Fibrella aestuarina BUZ 2: one gene and its partner. The protein of the gene in region 2 interacts with the protein of the main gene of each other region in a pairwise test. Links are inferred from orthologs where the notes say so. Each region holds a gene or a part of one and is shown on either strand. Other genes may lie near its edges.

Region 1 (7,880 bases), 2.8 Mb from region 2 along the record:
GAACGTTTTGTTCTCGGCGGCAATCTGGCGTGGCACTTCGTCGAGGATGGCGTCGCTGATGCGGCTGTAGGCCAGCGTGGTGATAAACGACTGCTTGAAGGTGTGCGTCAGTTGCAGCGCGTGCGTAAACTGCGGGCGCAGGTTCGGGTTACCCTGCTGATAGGTGTAGGGGTCGAGGAAGAACACGAACGGGTTCAGGTTCTGGTAGTTCGGGCGGTCGATGCGGCGGCTGTAGTTGAGCGACAGCGCGTTGTTGGTGTCGAGTTGCTGGGTCAGAAACACACTCGGAAACAGGTTGGTGTAGTCGCGCTCGCGGCGGTCGTTGAGCGTAACCGAGTTGCCCACCGAGTTGGTGTGTTCGAGGCGCAAGCCAGCCTGTAGCTGCGTTTTCTTGCTCAGTTGCGTGCTGTAGTTGACGTAGGCGGCCGAAATCTGCTCGGTATAGATGAAGCGGTTTGAGCGGGTGGGGTCGTTGGCCCATACGTCCGTTTTAGTTTCAAACGTCAGGTTGTTGTCCGATTCGACGCGGCTGGCTTTCAAGCCCATCTCCAGTTTGCCTTTCTTGAGCGGATGGGCGTAGTCGACTTTCCCGACCAGAATCTGGATGGCCGACGGCATTGTGTTCCGTACCGAATCGGGGCGGCCGCTGGGTACGTAGTCGGGCGTGAAAAACTGGGTGCCCAACTGGTTGCGCGAGCTGCCGTCGTAGGTCACGTAATCGACGTCGGCGCTGAGTTCGTGGCCTTTGTCGTCAAACTGATGCTTGGCATTCAGGTTGTAGTTGAGGTTGGTGAGGCGATTACCCACCGTGCTCACGGTCGTAAAGCGGCGCGTTACGGCCAACTGCTCATCCAGAATGTCGGTTTTGCTTTCGCCCGCCGGCTGATTCCAGTTTTCGGTGAAGCCGCTGAACAGCGCACCCAGGGTCGTTTTTTTGCTCAACGACCAGTCGGCACCTACTTTGAAATTGTGGTCATGACTGAAGCTGGCCCGGCTGGTGTGCTGATCGAAGTAGGTAACGTTATCGTTAAAAGGAATGCGGCGGTAGATGTTATTGGTGTTGAAATTCTCGTAATAACCGTAGCTGTAATTGCCAAACAGGTTGACTTTACCCGCGCGGTGGTTCAGGTTGAGCGAGGTCGTGGCCCGGCCGCGTCCATTGGGTTGTAGTGTCTGGCCAGTGCCGAGGGTGATGGTGCCGTTAGTGCCTAAATTCTTATTTTTCTTGAACCGGATGTTGATGATCCCGGAGTTGCCCGCCGCATCGTACTTGGCCGACGGGTTGGTAATCACCTCGATTTTCTCCACGTTGTCGCTGGGGGTATTGCGGAGCAGGTTCATCAGCTCCTGGGTCGAGAGGTACGAGCGTTTGCCGTCAATTTCGACGATTACGCCGCCTTTGCCCCGCACCTTGATGGCGTCGTTCTGCTGATCGACGGTGACACCGGGTGCTTTTTCCAGCACTTCGAGCAAGGTGTTCCCCGCCGATACTACGCTGTTTTCCACGTTGACAACCGTGCGGTCGACCTGTTGCTCGATGAAGGGCTTCTTGGCAACTACCGTTACTTCGGCCAGCTTTTTCTGCTCTTCGGCCAGTTTAAGCACCGGAAGGCTGACGGTGGCGTGATCGGCGTCAATCGTGAACGGTTCGCTATACGTTTTAACGTACCCAACCATCTGCGCCGACAGCCGGTACTGTCCGGCACTGATGTTCTCGAACGCGTAAGCACCCTCAACGTCGGCTACGGCTCCCTTTACGAGCGTTGAGTCGGCACTGCGCACGAGCAGGAGCGTGGCGAAGGGCATAGCCTTGTCGGCCTGATCGACGCAGCGGCCGTGAATGCTGCCTTTAACCGCCGCCTGTTGAGCCAACGCGGTCTGAAAAAAAAGTCCGGCTAAAACGAAGAGTAGAGAGAAGGTACGCATGGTGTAATGAGGCGAGTGCCGTAGATGATGTTGTAAAGCAAAGGTACTATGCACTACATAGTACCTGATCTTACACCAACGGTCTGAAAGCCTCGGTCAGTGGTTAAAAGGCGAACGTGGATTGGCTGGAAGCAAGATTACCCAACAGATGCGATCAGTACCTGGGTCCGTTGCATGAACCACCAAAAAAACGGGATGAACAGCCTAAAATCAGCCGTCAACGACATAGAGTCAATAACAAAAAAGCCCGATTCTGAGAGAGAATCGGGCTTTCATGCGAATGAATAGAACCGTAGCGCTGGCTAATCTTCGGGGTAAGGAATGTAAACAAAACCTGTAAACTCACCGATGACGACAAACAGGCAGCAGTACTCGTCGGGGTTTTTGTAATTCTCTTTCCAGAGATCATACGAATCTTCGCCGATGAGTTCGCGCTGTACAAACTCATCGAAAAACGAGGCGTTGTAGGTAAAGGTGTTGCCCAGATCGCCCTCACCGAATAGCAGCTGCCCGATTGGGATGCGTTTTTTCGACGCGACAAATACCGGGTAGTCCGAAAAGCCGCGCTTTCTGATCTGGTACGAGGCTTCTTTCAGCGCGTCGGCCACCTGCACAAAATCTTCCGACACCATGCCCATCAACTTCTTGTTAAGGTCGGGCGAGTTGGCGTCGTCCATCAGGACGTTTTCGTTACTGTTATTAATCACGGTTGGTTTGACGTTTGTCGTTTACCGTTTGACGTGGTGCTGCCGTATACCGCTTCGAACAAAACATCAACCGGTAAACGACAAACGTCAAACTACACCTAAAACCGGCTGGCCCCGAGCAACAGTTCCAGGTCTTTGAAGCGCATGCCGAATTTGCGGGCGATGTACAGGTTGGTGAGCGTGCCTTTGTGGCAATAGACGCCGCGCATAAACCAGCGGTTGGCGTAGATCATGGCTTCGATGCCACCGTTAGTGCCGGTTTGCAGCAGAAACGGCAGGAAGATGTTGCTCAGGGCCATGCTCGCCGTATGCGCCACGCGGGCGGCGATGTTGGGCACGCAGAAATGAATGACTTCGTGGGTGCGGAACGTCGGGTTTTTGTGCGACGTCATGCGTGAGGTCGCAAAATTGCCGCCCTGATCGATGGCCACGTCGATGATCACCGAATTGGGTTTCATGCGCGACACCATTTCGTCGGTCACCACCACCGGGCTCAGGCCGTCGTCGGCGCGGAGGGCACCAATCACCACGTCGGCCCGTTCGATGGCCTCGGTCAGCGTGTCAGAATCAAGGATCGACGTGTAGACCGACGTACCCACGGCGTATTTGAAGCGCTGAAGTTTGTAGAGGTCCTTGTCGAACACCTTCACGTCGGCCCCCATGCCCAGGGCCGTGCGGGTGGCGTATTCGGTGACGGTACCCGCGCCCAGGAAGACGACTTTGGTAGGCGGAACGCCCGTGATACCGCCCAGAATGATGCCCCGGCCGTTGGCGCTGCTGCTGAGGTATTCCCCGGCAATGAGCATGACGGTGCTGCCCGCAATCTCGCTCATCGACCGGATGACGGGCATACCACCCGCCTGATCCTCGATGTATTCGTAGCCAATGCCGGTGATGTGGCGCTCGTTAAGCTTTTCGAAGTAAGGGCGTTCGTGGGCGGGCAGGTTCAGGGCCGAAATAACCGTAGTTCCCTGTTTCAGGTGCTGAAATTCATCGTCGACCAGCGGCTCGATTTTCAGGATCAGGTTGGCTTCGTATACTTCTTTGGGCGATTTGGCAATCTGCGCACCCGCTTCGCTGTAGTCCGAATCGCTGAACTTGGCACCGATGCCGGCGCCCGTTTCGACGATCACTTCATGGCCGTTGCGCACCAGAATAGCCACGGCTTCGGGCGTCAGGGCGATGCGATTTTCCTGTAACGAAACTTCTCGGGGTAAGCCAATGAGCAAACTATGCTGCGAACTCTTGACGGGCGCGGGCGACTCTTTGGTATACAGGGCTGTTTGTTTCGCTAGTTCTTCGAAGCCAGTCATGAAAGGGGAGGTTAATGAACAATGCGCGGTGTGTACGAGCTGAGTGCCTGACTAAGGCAACCGAAGCTGGCGGTCATTGAACACGCTTGGTTTCTACGGTGCGGACGCCGTTCGGGTCGGCCGTCAGTTGGATGAGGTAATAGGTTGGTGGCCAGAGCGATTCGATGCGTTCGGGCCATTCGATAAAGCAATACGCCCCGGAATCGAGGTATTCGTCGAGGCCGATGTCGAGCGCTTCGGCCTCATTGCGGAGGCGGTAACAGTCAAAATGATAGACTGAATCGCCGGTTTGGGTGCTGTACTCGTTGACCAGCCCGAAGGTCGGGCTTTGGACTACGCTCACTACGCCAACCGCCCGGCAAAGGGCTTTTATCAGCGTGGTTTTGCCAACGCCCATCTCTCCCTCAAACAGCCACACGTGCAGGTTGTCGGCTTCGGCCACCAACTGCTGAGCCACCGTGTCCAGTTCGTCGAGTTGCGTAAAAGTTTGAGTCATGAGGCAAAACGTATAGACAAAGATACAAAAAACCCCGCCGTTGGGCGGGGTAGAAACGAAAGGCATCTGGATGAAGCGGATTTAGGGGATGATCGCGGGTTCATTTATCAATAGTAGCAGATGCCGATTGACCCGCTTGACATCCGTGATCATCCCTTAAAATCCGCTTCATCGGCGTCCCCACCTTTTTAGTGCGCGACGAGCCAGTTTTCGCCGAAGCCCACACCGGTTTCCATCTGAACGGCCATCGGAATGGCGGTTTTCATAATGCGATCGACGTTTTCCTTGAGGTAATCGAGCTCCGACTTGTGGGCGTCGAACACCAGTTCGTCATGCACGGTGAGGATCATCTTCGATTTGAGCTGCTCCTGCGACATGAATTCGTGGATGCGGATCATGGCAATCTTCAGCATGTCGGCGGCGCTGCCCTGAATGGGGGCGTTGATGGCGTTGCGCTCGGCAAACATGCGGTCGGTGATGTTGCGGGAGTTGATGTCGCGCAGGTACCGCCGACGGCCCAGAATCGTTTCGGCGTAGCCAAAGCCGCGCGCTTTCTCGATACTCTGATCCATATACGCCTTCACCGCCGGGAACTCCTGGAAGTATTCCTCGATGATCTGGCTCGCTTCTTTACGCGGAATCTTGAGCCGCTGCGCCAATCCAAACGACGAGATACCATAGATAATCCCGAAGTTGATGGTTTTGGCTTTACGGCGCATCTCGCCCGTTACCTCGCTGATGGGTACGTGAAACACCTTGCTCGCCGTCTGCGTGTGGATGTCGATGCCGTTGTTGAAGGCGTCGAGCATGGTCTGGTCGCCGCTAAAGGCCGCCATGATGCGCAACTCGATCTGCGAATAGTCGGCCGACATAATCAAGAATTCGTCTGAGCGGGGCACAAACGCTTTCCGGATCTCCTGACCGCGCGGGGTACGTATCGGAATGTTTTGCAGGTTCGGGTTCGTGCTCGACAGACGGCCCGTCGCCGCAACGGCCTGATTGAACGACGTATGCACGCGACCGGTACGTGACGAAATCAGCAGCGGCAGCGCATCAACGTAGGTATTCTTCAGTTTGATCAGCTCCCGGTAATCCAGGATTTTGCCGATAATCGGGTTTTCGGCTTCCAGCTTCGAGAGTACCTCTTCGCCGGTGGCGTACTGCCCGGTTTTGGTCTTCTTGGCGTTCTTGTCGAGTTTGAGTTTGTCGAACAGCACCTCGCCCAACTGCTTGGGTGAGCCGATGTTGAATTCGCCGCCCGCAATCTCGTAAATCTCGCTCTGCACCTGCCGCATGTCGGTGTCGAGCGTGGCCGACAGCTCTTTCAGCGCGCCGGTGTCGAGGGTGATGCCCTCCAGCTCCAGATCGGCCAGCACGCGCACGAGCGGCATCTCGACCTGATCGAACAGCTTGTGGAGGTTGTCTTTGTTGAGCATCGGCTCGAAGGTGTCGCGCAGTTGCAGGGTCACGTCGGCGTCTTCGCCCGCGTATTCCACCACCTGCTGCACGTCGACCTCGCGCATGGTGAGCTGCCCCTTGCCTTTTTTCCCGATCAGCGATTCGATGGCTACCGGCGCGTAGTTGAGGTACACCTCGGCCATCACGTCCATGTTGTGCCGCTGTTCAGGCTCAATCAGGTAGTGGGCGAGCATGGTATCGAAAAGCGGCCCGCGTACTACCACGCCGTACTTCTTGAGCATCAGCAGGTCATACTTCAGGTTTTGGCCGACTTTCTCGATGGCTTCATTTTCAAAAAACGGCTTGAACACGTCCACGACCGCCTGCGCCTCGGCCCGGTCGGGGGGGACCGGTACGTAGAACGCCTCGCCTTTGCGATACGAAAACGACATGCCCACCAGATCGGCCTCCACGGGGTCGAGGGCGGTGGTTTCGGAGTCGAAGCAGACGTTGGTTTGCTCGTTCAGGTACGTGACCAGCGCGGCGCGCAACTCGGGCGTGTCCACCAGCCGGTAATCGTGCAACACCGAGTGGATGGTCTTGCGGGGTTCGGCCGAGAAGTTGGGGTCGAGCTCAATTTCGTGCGCATCGTCGCCCCAACTAGCTACGCTCGTGGGCAGTTCGGCACCCGGTGCGTATTCGGAGCCCGCCGAGTCGGTAACGGCGTCGGGTGTGGCCGCTTCGCCGGATGCCACAGGTACGTTGACGGGCGTTTTTTTGCCGCGCGCTTTCTTCGGTTCCGGCGTGGCCAGAGCCTGGGCAAAGGTGTCGTCAAACTGAAAAGGCAGATCGTCGGCGCCGCTGGGCGAGGCAGCTGGCATGGGCATAAAGGCCGGGGCCGGGTCGAACAGGCCCATCTGCCCATTGGCCGGTTTGGCAGTGGCCGCTGGGAAGGCTTGCCCCGCCGGAGCGGGATCGTCGCCCAGCAGTCGGGTCTTCATCTGCCGGAACTCCAGTTCGTCAAGCAGGGCGGCGAGCCGGGGCCTATCGTAGTCGGTCAGGCGCAGGGCGGCTTCGTCGAACGGCACCGGCACCTCCAGATGAATCGTAGCCAGTTCTTTTGACAATAGCCCCTGTTGCCCGTACTGGACCACGTTTTCCTTGAGCTTGCCTTTCAGCTGATCGGCGTTGGCGATGAGGTTTTCAACGCTGCCAAATTCGGCAACCAGTTTCTGCGCCGTCTTCTCGCCAATGCCCGGAATGCCCGGAATGTTGTCGACCGAATCGCCCATGAGCCCGAGCATGTCGATCACCTGCCCCACGTGCTCGATGCCCCAGCGTTCGCAGATTTCTTTAACGCCCTGCTTTTCGGCCGGTTTGCCCATGAACGCGGGCTTGTAGATAAACACACAGTCATTGACCAACTGCCCGTAGTCTTTGTCGGGCGTCATCATGTACACCTCGAAATCGCCCGCCTGACAAGCTTTGAGCGACAGTGTGCCGATGATGTCGTCGGCTTCGTAGCCTTCCTTGATCAGCATCGGGATGTTCATGGCTTCCACGATCTGCTTGATATAAGGAATGGCTACCGAAATGTCTTCGGGCTGCGACTGCCGGGTGGCTTTGTACATCGGAAACTGCTCGTGCCGGAAGGTCTTTTTCGAGTGGTCGAAGGCGACACCGATGTGCGTAGGTTTCTCTTTCTGCAACACCTCCATGAGCGAGTTCATGAAGCCAAAAACGGCGCTGGTGTTCACGCCTTTCGACGAGATGCGCGGGCTTTTGTTAAAGGCGAAGTGGGCCCGGTAAATAAGCGCCAGGGCGTCGAGCAGAAAGAGTTTATGCTGTGGTTTTGCCATTATAAAAGTCAGTTGCAGTCATCGATTGTCATGGGCCGTGAATGCCGACGGATGACCGTCTATGACTACAAATGACTCTAAAAAAACAACAGGCTGTATGCCCTTTTGATTCCGGTTTCTGAGGAGACGGTCACCGAAAAAAGGCTCCGTCCGGCCCACACTGTGCGAAAGGCAACAGCAT
Region 2 (8,088 bases):
CGGGTATCTGGCCAAACGACCCGAACACGATATCATCGTCTACGACCCGTTCCAGCTTTCGCCTGACGCCATCGGCTGGTTTCTTTCCCAAAAAGAACGTGTTCATCGGCCTCGGTGTACCCGTCGAGTTTGGCACAACCCAGTACAGATTTTTGGGCCAGTCAGGTGAGCCGCCCCAGTTTACCAGTTCATCGGTCGGTTTGTCACTGATCGCCCGGCGTTATTTCTCAGAAGGACGTCTCAAGCCCTTCGTTCACCTAGAAGGCAGTTATAGCTGGAACGCTATCACCTCGACGCGAGACCTGCAAGTAGCGGGGTTAGTCGGGCGAACCCCGGCTACCATCCGGGCCAACGCTGGAGTAGGCGTTAGCTATTTTGTGGGCAATCGGCTCAGCGTTGACGCGACGGCTACACTGGGCGTTGACGACGTACAGGACGCCTTTCGCAGTAGCAAGCTGGCTCCCTTCAATCGATTTTTATTACTTGGCATTGGTGTCAACTGGTATCTGTCTCCCCGCTCAAAATGAGAATGAGTAGGTATTCAGGACTACCAGTCATTAAAAAAGCCGCTCTGATCATCAGAGCGGCTTTTTTAATGACTGGTAAAAGTCGGGCCTTACAGTTTAAACCGGTTGCCTTTCTTTTCGTCTGAAACGGTCAGCTTCCAGCGACCTTTCGCCCGGCGACGCGCCAGCACGTTCTGCCCGTTGGGCGTTGCCATCCGCTCCCGGAAGCCGTGTTTGTTGCGGCGTTTGCGGTTCGACGGTTGATACGTTCTTTTCATTGTATAGCTGCGACTAAAATGCCTGTTTCTGAATTGAGTCCGCAAAAGTAACAGAACGAATCCAGATCACCAAATGACTATCAAGAGTTTGGTATTTAGCCTATGCGGTTTACTGTTGATTGTGCCAAATGAATGGTAAACATCAAACGGCAAACGCCAAACTCTTAAGCTATTCTCAACGATCCGGTTAATTTTGTGGCCGATACGTTCAGCATCCGCTTCTCTTCAGTTCTATTCCATGTTTAAACGAACCAAGATTGTTGCCACGGTTGGCCCGGCCTCAGAAACCAAAGATCAACTGTTGGCCCTTGCCCGTGCGGGCGTAAATGTGTTCCGGCTCAATTTTTCGCACGGCACGCATGAAGACCACCTCATGCGCCTGAATCGCATCCGCGAGATCAACGAAGAGAATAACCTGAACCTCTGCGTTCTGCAAGATTTACAAGGTCCCAAGATTCGGATTGGCGCCGTTGAAGACCCTAAGAATGGTGTCCCCATTCTACCAGGCAACAAATTGGTCTTTACCAATGAAGAAGTAGTGGGTACGTCGGGACGGGTGAGTACACCCTACAAAGGGATGTACCGCGATGTGCGCCCCGGCGAGCGGATCCTGCTCGACGACGGCAAGCTGGAAGTAAAAGTGATTGGCGTGGAAGGCACCGACGTGGTAACGGAGGTCGTCTACGGCGGCCCCCTGAAGTCGAAGAAAGGGGTAAACCTGCCCAACACGAAAGTGTCGATGCCGTCGGTAACCGAGAAAGACTGGGCCGACCTCGACTTTGGCCTTGAGCATGACGTGGAGTGGATCGCCCTCTCGTTTGTGCGAGAAGCGCGGGAAATTCACGAAATCAAAGAGTACATCAAGTCGAAGGGCAAATTGGCCCGCGTGGTGGCCAAGATCGAAAAGCCAGAAGCCATCACCAACATCGACGAAATCATCGAAGCGACCGACGCCATCATGGTAGCCCGTGGCGACCTCGGCGTTGAACTGCCCGCCGAAGAAGTACCGATGATCCAGAAGATGCTGGTCGAGAAGTGCAACCGGGCCGCCAAGCCCGTGATCGTGGCGACGCAGATGCTCGAAAGCATGATCGACGCCCCCCGCCCGACCCGCGCCGAAATCAACGACGTGGCCAACTCGGTTATGGACGGTGCCGATGCGGTGATGCTATCGGCCGAAACGGCATCGGGTAGCTACCCCATTCTGGCCGTCGAGAACATGAGCGCGACGATCCGCAACGTCGAAGCCAACTCGGATAAGATTTATTACAAGCACCACGCGCAGGTGAACGACCACCCCAGCGAGAGCGTGCTGAACGATAACGTGGTGATGAGCGCCTGCCGCCTCGCCCGCGATACCAAAGCCAAAGCGATCATCGGCATCACCACGTCGGGCTACACGGCCGTGCGGTTGAGCCACCACCGGCCCAAAGCGAGCATTTTCGTATTCTCGCCCGATGCCCGGCTGCGCAACGTGCTGGGTCTTTACTGGGGCGTACAGGTCATTCCGTATAACCCCGAAACGAATCAGAACGTCGATCAGACTGTCGAGGCGATCAAGCAAACCCTGGTTGACCGGGGCGAACTAAGTTCTGGCGACATCTTCATTAATACGCTCAGCATGCCGCTCTCGAAGCAGCGCCGCACCAACACGGTGAAGCTGAGCGTGGTGGAGTAAAGAATGAATACTGTAGGATGTATAATGGCCCAGGCGGCAGACTGCTGACGCAGCAATTCATTATACATCCTACAGTATTCATTATTCATTCACTTCCCTTGATCGCTTCGTAGTCGCTTTTGAGGCGACCGACTTCGCGGGTCAGGAAGGTTTGTAGTTGCCGGTTAAAGTTGTCCTGCTCGGCGGCGGGCAGGCTAGCATACAGATCCTTCAACTCCTGATTGATGGCTGCGCGCTCTTCGGCAGAAGCGGCGTTGATAGACCGAACGTGGTAGGTCCTGAAATCGTAGGTCGTCATAGCCGATGAACGACGGACCTCCGTTGGGAGTTCGCAAGCGGGCGCCTGAGCCATCAACCTGATAAGATTCGGAGGCCTCGTTAAACCTTTCGGGTAAATCGGCGTCTTATTACTGTTTTACAATAGCATTAAGCCAATACCGGATTGGCTCGGTAGGGGTCAGTTACTTACTTTTGCGGGGTCGCTGTGAACCCGTGTTTTGTCTAACCAATTGCCCATTTCTTCGTTACAATGAAAAAAGCACTCAGCTTCCTTCTTGCCACCGCCGGTCTGGCTACGGCATCGTTTACGGCTCAGGCGCAGGATAACATTCCTGATGACATGAAGGCCCTGATGACAAAATACACGTGTATCGCCTGCCACCGTGTCGATACCAAACTCGTTGGCCCGGCCTACAAAGACGTGGCTAAACGCAACTACACCAATGATCAGATCGTTGAGCTGATCTACAATCCAAAACCAAGCAACTGGCCGGGCTACATCGCAATGGCCCCCATGAAGCAGGTGCCGAAGGAAGACGCGCTGAAACTCGCCACCTGGATCAACACGCTCGACGGCAAACCCGCTAAAGCTGGTGCCAAAAAAGGCGCGACCAAGGGCAAGAAAGCCTAGGCTGATAATGAATGATGTATAATGAATAATGGGGGCTGACACGAAAGTAAGACGCGTCAGCCCCCATTATTCATTATACATCATTCATTATCAATCAATCACCCCTCCGATCGCTGCCGGACTACCTCGTAGAGCACGACGCCCGTGGCGACGGATACGTTGAGGGAGCCGACTTCGCCGAGCAGCGGAATTTTGACGTGACCGTCGACGACGCGCAGGATGTCGGGCGAGATACCGTCTTCTTCGGAGCCCATCACGATCGCAAGCGGGCCTTTAAAATCATTCGATAAGGTGTAAAGATCGCGGTGCGATTTCTCGGTACAAGCCAGCACCTGCACACCTGACTTCTGCAAGTACGATACCGTATCGACCAGGCTAAACTCCCGGCAGACCGAAATGTGGTTTAGGGCGCCCGACGACGTTTTCATGGCGTCGGAGTTGATGGCCGCTGAGCCTTTGCCCGGAATCACGATACACTGCACCCCGGCACACTCGGCTGTGCGGGCAATGGCGCCGAAATTGCGCACGTCGGTGATCCGGTCGAGCAGCAGCAGGAACGGCACCTCGCCGCGCTCGTGCACGTCGGCCATCACATTCGAGAGCTTCACGTATTGCACCGCCGCCACCAGACAGACCACACCCTGGTGGTTTTTCCGCGTCAGGCGATCGAGCTTCTCCACCGGCACCCGCTGGATCGTCACCCGATTCTGGAACGCCAGATTCTGAATGTCGGCGTTGCTCAGGCTTTTCTCCATGTAGAGCTTATCGATCTGCTGACCCGAACGCAACGTTTCGATCACCGACTGAATGCCGTAGACCATCTCGTCGGGGCCGGGCTCCGGGCGGGTTTCTTTGGGGCGGTAGGCAGGCCGGGGTTTATCATACCCACCCGACGGCCGGTTATCGCGCCGATCGTCGCGGTCATTTCGGGGGCGGCTGGGTACGTCGTTCCGGTCGCGATCGTCGCGCCGGGGGTAATCCCGAGTCTCTCGCCCGCCGCCAGACCGGCCTACGGGCGATTGGCGACGCGGTTCTTCATCCCGTTGCTCTGGCGCATCGCCCCGCTCATCACGAGTAAAATCACGCGGCCGATTTTCATCACCGCGATCGTGTTCATTGGGGTTCCACTCGGTATTGGGGCGATTTACTCGCGGATTGCGCCGGTTCTCCATGCTTCGACGACGGGGTACCAAATGGGCTGGTATTCGACATAGCGCACCAGCTCGTAATGGTCCTCGACAAATTGATTTTGTTTACGATTAAATGTAAAATTCACTTCCGACAGGTTGCTGCGCTTGTTGTACACCCACACCTCACGGTCGCGGCTGCGCTGCACGCGGTCGGGCGCCCCGAGGATGATGTAGATCATGCCCTTGTCGGTTTTCCAACCTTCTTTATAGGTTGTAAACAGGGCGTTGGCCTCTTCGACCCGGCCATAATACGCCCGAATCGCCCGCTTCGCCACCTCTTCATTACCCGAGGTCAGCGTTAGCCAATACCGGTCGAGCGCTTTTTTGGCTTCTTTCGACGCATTCAGTTCGGCAATCTCCGTACCCGTACTCATGTAAAGCAAGGGCTTCACGAGGCGTTCGGGGCGGGTCATTTTGGGGTAACGACCATCGCCCACCAGCAGACCGATACCGCTCTGATCGGCCGTATCGGCCACAAAGTAATACAACCCTTCGCCGGGAAGCCGGACGGGTTCGTTGGTCGTGATGGTCAGTGTAGTGTCGATAGCCAGGGTGCGGGGCGCGGGCCGTTGCGATGAACTCATTGGTGGCAGGGCCGGGTCAAACTCGTGTTTGTAGCGGTAGGCAAACAACGTACGTTTGGTGCCCGATACGTCGCGGATCACCACGGTGTCCTGCGCTCGCGCAAAGTTACGCAATTGTGGTAGCCGACCCGCCGCATCGAAAAGCGCATATTGGTCGGACAGGCGGGTTGTCTTGAAACGGAGCGGCAGGTCGTTCAGCGCTTTTTTGCCCGTATTCTTCTCCGAAATTTCGGTCAGCATAATCGCATTTCCTGCGTTTTTAGGCCGTGGAATCGTGAACGACACCACCAGATGATCGTTGTCGCGGGTAAGCGTTTCGGGCGTAAGGGCCACGTTGCCGTAGGCCAGTCGCTCGCGATTGTTGTAATCGGGGTAGATCACAAAATTGACCATAAACCGCTCCTGAAACGTAGCCACGGGCATGGGTTGCCCATTGGGCTGGCTCGTAATCACGTTCAGGTACACGCGCAGGGCCGTGGTATCGATGGCCAGAAATTTGCCCTTGATTGCCAGCACCGACCACTCACTCTGGGGCTGATCGGGCGTGACGGGCGCGGCGCCCACGTCGGTTGATGGAATGGAGCGGGGTTGAACCCGGCCAGCCGGCCGCATTCGGTCGCCTTCCGGGTCAGCCGAGCGGGGGCGGCTTTGAGCCGACGACGTACCCACCGGCGCCGAACCAGTTGCGGCGGTGCCATCAGGCGTAGGAAATTTGGGCTTTGAGGGCGCACAGGCGGCCAGCAGGCCAAGCAGCGGAACGATGTATAAGCGACGCATATGCGAAAAGATCAAGTCAATCTACCTACTTCCAACGAAAAACCATAGCCGTTTCGTTTGGTTCTATGCGTCAACAAATCGTCTGACGAAGGGCGTAGCGGGGCTATCACGCAGCACGTTAGGTTCGCCAAGCTGCACAATCCGGCCCGCATCCATCAGCGCAACGCGATCGGCCAGGGCAAAAGCCTCCCGTACGTCGTGCGTGACCAGCACAATTGTTTTGCGTTGCAGGGCGTCCAGCTCCCGAAATTCCCGGCGAATATCGGCCCGTGTGAGCGGATCGAGCGCCCCGAAGGGTTCATCCATCAGGATAATGGGCGGGTCGGCCGCCAGCGCACGAGCCAGCCCCACGCGTTGGCGCTGCCCGCCGCTGAGCTGATCGGGAAAGCGGGTCAGCAGGCTTTCGGGCAAATGTAGCATCGTCAACAGTTCGTGGGTACGTTGGGCGATGCGGTCGGGGGGCCAGTCAAGCAAACGCGGCACCAGCGCGATGTTGTCGGCCACGGTATAGTGCGGAAACAGCCCCGCCTCCTGAATCACGTAGCCGATGCCGCGCCGCAACTCGTGGGGCGATTGCTGCCGTACGTCGGTGCCGTTGATGGCGATCGTGCCTTCGTCGGCGTCGATCAGGCGGTTCATCATTTTCAGCGTGGTAGTTTTCCCGCTCCCCGACGTACCCAGCAAGACCAGCGTTTCGCCGGCCGCAATCGTTAACGACACCGAATCAACGACCGGCTGCTGATGGTAGCGCTTGGTTACCTGTGACAAAACAATGGCGGGTGTAGCCATGACGAATAGTGATGCTATAGACGAAAATAAATGGTGGACCGTAAATAGGCTACGTTGTGCCGGGTGTAGCTTGCCCGCGTGATTAATGAACTACCAGTAAACAACGTACGCGAATCAAGCCATGAACAACCCAGAAAGAGGCCCGCTAAGCGATGCGTTGGCCACCGCCTTCGTTGATCGCTCCCCGTTTGGCAGCCTCCCTATTCCTCAACCCGGTTTGCCGGCCAGCATTCCGCCACGAGTTGCTATTCAGTACCGGTATTATGATTATCTGCTTGGCGAACGCCTTGGCGAGGCGGTGCTGACGAACACCTACGCCATTACCGTCCATCAGGTAAAGAAGTTGATCGCCGTTTTGTTCTACGACGGCCTTTATTTCGACGCGGGCCGTTGCGGGTTACCGTGTCTGGCGCTGGCGTATCCGCACGAAGCTGACCGCGACTGGCACGAATTGGTGCGGATCACCCCCACGTATGAGGCGGGCACGGTGCCGCTGGATATCGCTGATTTTCTGTCGAATGCGCTGAAACAGCATCGACCGCAGCCCTTCGCCAGCCGCCTTGGTACCGAACAGCCCGTTCATTAGTTACCTGGGCCAGGTACGTTGTTACCCCGTTCAACCGACGCTCCGGGACGCTTACTAAAATGGCCGGCACATATGAGCAGATACATGGTACTTTGCTCATCAATCACCGACCAGATACGTTCATGAATCGGCTCTATACCCTACTGGCCTCAACCAGACAACGGTTGGCCCCCATCCTTCAGCCCGCGCTTACCTTCGCTCGCAAACAGGCCGATAACCGCGTGTATTGGCTGGTGGGTGCGCTGATCATCGCCAGTTTTCTGGTTTTTGCCGAAAATCAGTTGGGCGAGCAGAACATGAACGCGCTGGGTGGCCAATATGCGAGCAAGGGACCCAACCCAACCGAGTTGCTCCAACAATGGCGCCACACGCCCGACCTGAACGGGCAATGGCAGCTGGCGCTGCTGGAAATGCTGCTTGACATGTTCCTGTTCATTCCGGCCTACGTGGGTACGTTGCTGACCTGGTGCGGCTATTATACCGAACACTCGCTGTTTGTCACCAACCCACGCCGCCCCCGCCTGACCCGGCTGATGCGCGCGCTGGGGCAGGCCGTTATGCTAGGCACACTCGTTGGGGCCGCCGCCGATGTGTTCGAGAATCTGGTACTGATTGGCTGGCTCTTCGACTGGCCGGTCGGCTGGGTAGGCAGCGGACTGCTCAGCGCGATTCGCATGGTCAAAATGGCTCCGATTGCCCTGGCGTTGTGGTACATTCTGCTGCATCCGCTGGGCATTTTGCTTTCGTTTCGTGAAGCGTTCTTCCGCCTTTTTGGCCTGTACCACTACGA

What was found.
Region 1: the proteins of rlmB (region 2) and tsaE interact in binary tests that used the Escherichia coli proteins (3 or more experiments, as listed by UniProt). The link is inferred for Fibrella aestuarina BUZ 2 from one-to-one orthologs.

The regions. Positions count from the first base shown.
Region 1 is NC_020054.1:3,856,530-3,864,409, forward strand. Bases 2,732-5,479 are described here. They hold tsaE (tRNA (adenosine(37)-N6)-threonylcarbamoyltransferase complex ATPase subunit type 1 TsaE), read right to left. Parts: upstream 4,443-5,479; coding sequence 4,020-4,442; downstream 2,732-4,019. Other genes in these bases: FAES_RS15630 (alanine dehydrogenase), read right to left, coding at 2,732-3,946; polA (DNA polymerase I), read right to left, coding at 4,631-5,479. Also shown: FAES_RS15620 (TonB-dependent receptor domain-containing protein), read right to left, coding at 1-1,926; FAES_RS15625 (hypothetical protein), read right to left, coding at 2,229-2,633; more of polA, read right to left, coding at 5,480-7,699. UniProt on the Escherichia coli protein: Required for the formation of a threonylcarbamoyl group on adenosine at position 37 (t(6)A37) in tRNAs that read codons beginning with adenine.
Region 2 is NC_020054.1:1,047,322-1,055,409, reverse strand. The notes cover bases 2,333-5,288. They hold rlmB (23S rRNA (guanosine(2251)-2'-O)-methyltransferase RlmB), read right to left. Parts: upstream 4,194-5,288; coding sequence 3,471-4,193; downstream 2,333-3,470. Other genes in these bases: FAES_RS04140 (GWxTD domain-containing protein), read right to left, coding at 4,517-5,288; FAES_RS04150 (c-type cytochrome), read left to right, coding at 2,992-3,372; FAES_RS04155 (hypothetical protein), read right to left, coding at 2,548-2,760; pyk (pyruvate kinase), read left to right, coding at 2,333-2,462. Also shown: FAES_RS04170 (hypothetical protein), read left to right, coding at 1-527; rpmH (50S ribosomal protein L34), read right to left, coding at 617-784; more of pyk, read left to right, coding at 1,023-2,332; more of FAES_RS04140, read right to left, coding at 5,289-5,923; FAES_RS04135 (ABC transporter ATP-binding protein), read right to left, coding at 5,987-6,712; FAES_RS04130 (hypothetical protein), read left to right, coding at 6,834-7,298; FAES_RS04125 (hypothetical protein), read left to right, coding at 7,421-8,088. UniProt on the Escherichia coli protein: Specifically methylates the ribose of guanosine 2251 in 23S rRNA.